2 regions of the Kosakonia pseudosacchari genome follow, and region 2 is predicted to be linked to the other one. Evidence: predicted binding sites of a transcription regulator. Region 2 holds the regulator's gene; the other holds the start of a gene.

Region 1 (3,114 bases), 120 kb from region 2:
ATAAGGTAAATACCGCCCAGGCTGACGGTCACCACGCCGACCGGCAACTGATAAGGCGTAAAACTGTGCTGGGCAATCATATCCGCCAGCAGTAACAACACCGCACCGCACAGCGCGGACTGAGTTAACCCCCAGCGCGCGGTGGCGCTGATCCGGCGGGCAATATGCGGCGCGACCAGCGCGATAAACGAAATCGGCCCCGCCAGCGCTGTTGCGGCGGCGGTGAGTGCGACAGCCACCAGCATCAGCAGCATTCGTGAACGCTCAACGCTGACGCCAAGCGCGCAGGCGCTGTCATCGCCCATTTCCAGCAGCCGCATACGTCGCGCCAGCAGAGCGGCAAAAAGAAACATCACCAGCATGATCGGCGCGGAAGGCGTGGTTTTCACCCAGGTCAGCCCATTGAGCGACCCGGCGTTCCACAGCCCGGCGGAGAGCGCCGTTTCCAGCGAAGCATGCAGCAGCAGCCAGGTATTAAACGCCACCAGCATGGCGCGCACGCCAATACCGACGATGATCAAGCGGAACGTCTCAATGCCGTTGCGCCAGGCCAGCAGCCAGACCACCAGCGAGGTCAGCAGACCGCCGACCATCGCCGCCAGCGCGATCGCCGCCAGATGCTGACCAAACAGCACCATCGCCACCAGCACGCCGCTCCACGCGCCGGTGTTAAAGCCCATCACATCCGGGCTACCGAGCGGGTTACGCATTAGCGACTGGAAAATCGCGCCGCTGACGCCAAGCGCTGCGCCCACCAGCAGTGCCATCAGTACGCGCGGCAAGCGCCACTCCATCACAACAAGTTGCATGGCGCGTGGCGCGTCGCCGGTGAACGCGTCAAGCACCTGCGAAAACGCCAGCGTCACTGCACCGCTACGTAACCCCCACGCTGTCAATAACAACGCGGCGATAACCATAAATAAACAACTGCCGAGCAGGCGGCGGGAGGGCGCCATCATAAGCCGCCTCCGCGCGCGCGGCGCACCAGCACGATCAACACCGGCGCGCCAATAAAGGCGCTAACCACGGAAACCCGCAATTCGCCCGGCACCAGCAGGCGGCCAATGATATCGGCGAACAGTAGCAGGGCAGGGGTGGCAATCAGCGTGACCGGCAGCGACCAGCGGTGATCCGCGCCGACCAGCCAGCGTGCCATGTGCGGCATCATCAGACCGATAAAGGCAATTGGGCCGACGACCGCCGTCGCGCTGCCGCACAGCACCGTGATGATCACTAAACCGAGCAACTGCGTGCGTGCCACGCGGCTGCCCAGCGCCGTGGCGGTGTCGCTGCCGAGGCTCAGGCTGTTAAGCGCGCGGCTCAGCATTAGTGCAATGGTCGCTGCCAGCAGCACCGGGATCAGGACAATTTTTAGCGTTTGCAGGGTGCGGATATCCAGCGAACCGGCCTGCCAGAAGCGCAACTGATCGTAAACGTCGGCATTAAGCAACGAAATGCCACTGGATAACCCTTCCAGCACCGCTGCCAGCGCCACGCCCGCCAGCGTCAGGCGAACCGGGCTGAGCTGCCCGCCGCCCTGGCTGCCGGTAAAGGCGACCAGCAGCGACGCCGCCAGTGCGCCGCAAAAAGCGAGCAACAGTTGTTCGACGGGAGTGACTTTACCCAGCAGCGCCGCGCCGAGCACAATGGCGAAACTGGCACCAGCGTTAACGCCGAGTAAGCCGGGATCGGCGAGCGGATTTCGCGTGAGCGTTTGCATTAACGCACCGGCAATACCCAGTGCGCCGCCCGCCAGTAAACCTGCCAGCGTACGCGGCAGGCGGGCATCGTTGATGATGGTGCAGTCCGCGCTCTGGCAGACGCCAGTCAGGGCGTCGATGACGACCGCGGCGGGCAGGGGTTTTGCGCCAATAAACAGGCTGAGTGCAACGGCGACAACCAACAATATCAATAACCCGGCGAGGGCAACGGGGCGCGCCGGGAAAGCAGAACACGACATAAAACGTCCCAAATTTGATAATGATAGTAATTATCGTTATCGATCTTGTTTTGATATGTTACCATGCGCAGCCTGCGAATGGACATAGAAAGTGTGTATTTAAGGCATTGGAATGAAGCAACAATCCTGGCTGTTAAACCTGAGTCTGCTGCGTACGCATCCGGCGTTTCGCGCGGTATTTCTGGCGCGTTTTATCTCAATTCTCTCGCTGGGGTTATTGGGCGTGGCGGTGCCAGTGCAAATCCAGGCGATGACCCACTCCAGCTGGCAAGTTGGCCTTGCTGTCACGCTGACCGGTAGCGCCATGTTCGTCGGCCTGATGTTTGGCGGCGTTCTGGCGGATCGTTTCGAGCGCAAAAAGCTGATCCTGCTGGCTCGTTCCACCTGCGGCGTCGGTTTTATCGGCCTGTATCTGAATGCCTTATTGCCGACGCCTTCGCTGCTGGCAATTTATCTGCTCGGTTTGTGGGATGGTTTTTTCGGCGCGCTGGGTGTGACGGCGTTGCTGGCGGCGACCCCGGCGCTGGTCGGGCGTGAAAATCTGATGCACGCTGGCGCAATCACCATGCTGACGGTGCGGCTGGGTTCCGTTATTTCGCCCATGTGCGGCGGCTTGCTGCTGGCGACCGGCGGCGTGGCGTGGAACTACGGGCTGGCGGCGGCGGGCACGTTTATCACCCTGTTGCCGTTACTTAGCCTGCCTGCATTACCGCCACCACCCCAACCGCGCGAGCACCCGCTGAAATCGCTACTTACCGCCCTGAAATTTTTACTGCACAACCCTTTGATTGGCGGCATCGCGCTACTTGGCGGGCTATTAACGATGGCCAGCGCGGTGCGGGTGCTCTACCCGGCGCTGGCGATAAGCTGGAATATGTCGGCGGCAGAAATTGGTTTGCTGTATGCCGCGCTACCGCTTGGCGCGGCGATTGGGGCGTTAACCAGCGGCAGGCTGGCGCACAGCGAACGCCCCGGCGTGATTATGCTGCTGGCGTCCGTGGGCGCGTTTATCGCCATCGGTTTATTCAGCCTGATGCCCGTCTGGGCGCTGGGTGTGCTGTTCCTGGCGTTATGCGGCTGGCTGACGGCGGTGAGTTCGCTGCTGCAATACACGCTGCTGCAAACACAAACCCCGGAAGCGATGCTCGGGCGAA
Region 2 (3,114 bases):
GGGACGGCCGAAGACAAACCCGCTCTCGCGCGATGAACAGTTGCGCATCAACAAACGCAATCAGCTAAAACGCGATAAAGTTCGTGGGCTTAAGCGTGTCGAATTAAAACTCAACGTGGAAGCCGTCGATGCGTTAAACGAGCTGGCAGAAGCGCGAGATATGAGCCGCAGCGAGCTTATCGAAGAGATGCTGCTGGCGCAGCTGAAGGCATTGCGCGGCTAGCGAATCCTCCGAAACATCGTCGAAATAACACTTTCATGTGTCATACAGTGCAGTCCGACGCGATAGCAGTTTCCGCGTGCTTCCCTGTTCTGCTATGATTGCCCTTATCTGTGGGCGTAGCGCCACCACCATACTCATTAAGTTTCAAGAGGTTATTTTACTCATGGCAATTACAGGTATTTTCTTCGGCAGCGACACCGGCAACACCGAAAACATCGCGAAAATGATTCAGAGTCAGCTTGGTAAAGATGTTGCCGACGTACATGACATTGCCAAGAGCAGCAAAGAAGATATCGAAGGGTATGACATTCTGTTGCTCGGCATTCCTACCTGGTACTATGGTGAAGCGCAGTGCGACTGGGATGACTTTTTCCCGACGCTGGAAGAGATCGACTTTAACGGTAAATTAGTTGCGCTGTTCGGCTGTGGCGACCAGGAAGATTACGCGGAGTATTTCTGCGATGCGCTGGGCACCATTCGCGATATCATCGAACCGCGCGGCGCGACCATCGTTGGTCACTGGCCAACCGCGGGCTACCATTTTGAAGCCTCTAAAGGTCTGGCGGACGATGACCACTTCGTTGGCCTGGCGATTGACGAAGACCGTCAACCCGAGCTGACTTCCGAACGCGTTCAAAAATGGGTAAAACAGGTTCGCGAAGAGTTGCACCTGGACGATATCCTTAATGCCTGAGTTTTTTTACGGCGTAATCTGTGGGTTACGCCGTATTAATAGATAAAAGCAATGGAAATAATTGCTACAAATTTTTAACTTTTTTCTCCATCGCTGTACAATAAGCCCTGCTAAACTGGGTGCCGCCGTAAAGGACTTTGCTGGCGACACCACGTTTTATAAGCTTACTTTACTTGAGGGCTTGCAGTTTTCATCCAGCCATGGCAGTTCTATAATGAGACGCATTACCCCAGGTGCATTCCTTATAACTTCCGCTAAGGAAGTGAATCGTATAGCAACAGGACAGATTCCGCATGACTGACAACAATACCGCATTAAAGAAGGCCGGCCTGAAAGTCACGCTTCCTCGGTTAAAAATCCTTGAAGTGCTTCAGGAACCGGATAACCATCATGTCAGTGCGGAAGATTTATACAAACGACTGATCGACATGGGCGAAGAGATCGGGCTGGCAACGGTTTACCGTGTACTGAACCAGTTTGATGACGCCGGGATTGTGACCCGTCATAACTTCGAAGGCGGCAAGTCCGTTTTTGAACTGACTCAACAACATCACCACGATCACCTGATCTGCCTCGATTGCGGCAAGGTGATTGAATTCAGTGATGACTCCATTGAAGCGCGTCAGCGTGAAATCGCCGCGAAACACGGTATTCGCCTGACTAACCACAGTCTTTACCTTTACGGCCACTGCGCCGAAGGTGACTGCCGCGAAGATGAACACGCGCACGACGCGAAATAATAGCGTTTAAAACCTAAAAGCCAGCCTGACGGTTGGCTTTTTTTTATCTGCAATAACGATAACGGCAAAAAAGAAAAACCCGGCAAGCTCGCGCCGCCGGGTTTAATCACCACATCACATTACGCTTTTACGCTGTCGACACGGCTAAAGCGTTTACCGTCCGGGCTGGCGGTGCGCACCTGCACTTCCCCGCTCACCTGCGGACGCGCTTTATCGTCGTAGCGCTGCCAGTTTTTGCCGCCGTCGGTTGAGAACTCAACCACCATGCCCGGGAAACTGGTATTGGCTTCCAGTTTTCCACCGACCACGCGAGCGCCCGGCACAGGCAAGCGATAGTGCACGCCCGCTTTGTCCAGTTTCGCCAGTTCACGATGGCCTAACAGATTAGCAAAGCGTTGCCAGTCCCTTTCCAGCGCTTTCACATCCACCAGATGTGTCTCACCGCCTTTGTATTCACGCCCGGCTTTGTAATCCTGCTCCCAGCCCGCGCGGTGCCATGCGCGTTCCGCCACCGAAATCATACGTGGATAGATCATGTACTCCATCTGATTATCGGTGCGCACCACCTCGCTCCACAGCTGCGCAGAAAGGCCATACGCACCCGGCCACGGTTTGTCGGACTTCGCGCTAAACGGGGTGCCATCGCGATCAAGCGAGGTTTCTGCGTTCTGCGGCATATTGTCCGGGGCGAAGCTGAATATCTTACGTTCATCGCTAAAACGCGTGCCCCAATAGTAACCGCTTTCGGCCGGGTTGACCTCATTCGGGAAGTCGAGATAAACGTAATCCGGGTTAGAGACCACCACGCGGAAACCTTTGTTCGCCCAGTCATTTACCGAGTCAAAACCGCCCCAGTAGAGCGTGTCCCAGAAGTTCACGTTGACATGATCGGTGGCGAACACCGACGCATCTTTGGCATCTTTCAAACCGTCCTGCCACGCCTGCATCGTGTCAATGCCGTGCGCTTTCACCAGCTTGCTGACCTCAACGCCAAAATAGCTGGAGAGATGTTCAACGTCGGCAACTTTGCCCTCTTTGATCATCGCCTGGCAGGCTTGCGATTTCGCCCACGGCTTATCCTGATTGCTCTGATCAATAATGCCTTTGCCCGCTTCCGGTTTTTTCTGATCCGTATAACCGGCGCCCAGATAGATATTTTTCGCTTCGTCGCCACCAAAATGCCAGGTATTCAGCGGCAGTCCGGCTTCTTTATGCATCTGCTGGATTTCGCCAATCACTTTGTCTACAAAGTTACGCGACGAATCGAGGCACGGATTGAGATAGCCGGTGCGGTTATAGAACTGCACACCGGTGGTGTTGGAGGTATCCGTCGGATCCAGTAAACGGTACTGGTTCGCCTCTTTCTCTTTGCCCTCTTTCATCAGGCGCTCATACCGCGCTTCCATAGAGATTACCGCGGCACGCGCATGAGCTGGCATATCGATTTCCGGGATCAC

Evidence for each region. Region 2 encodes Fur, which represses iron uptake genes when iron is present. Its sites were predicted from a motif close to ATAATAATGAGAACNACTATCAA; they were not measured.
Region 1: the regulator Fur is predicted to act here: its motif matches at 1,975-1,997, upstream of fepD (Fe(3+)-siderophore ABC transporter permease).

The regions. Positions count from the first base shown of each region.
Region 1 is NZ_CP063425.1:1,304,001-1,307,114, forward strand. It holds gene fepG (iron-enterobactin ABC transporter permease) at 1-959, opposite strand, end outside; gene fepD (Fe(3+)-siderophore ABC transporter permease) at 956-1,960, opposite strand; gene entS (enterobactin transporter EntS) at 2,073-3,114, shown strand, end outside.
Region 2 is NZ_CP063425.1:1,423,126-1,426,239, reverse strand. It holds gene ybfE (LexA regulated protein) at 1-223, shown strand, start outside; gene fldA (flavodoxin FldA) at 387-917, shown strand; gene fur (ferric iron uptake transcriptional regulator) at 1,211-1,657, shown strand; gene IP581_RS06585 (beta-N-acetylhexosaminidase) at 1,777-3,114, opposite strand, start outside.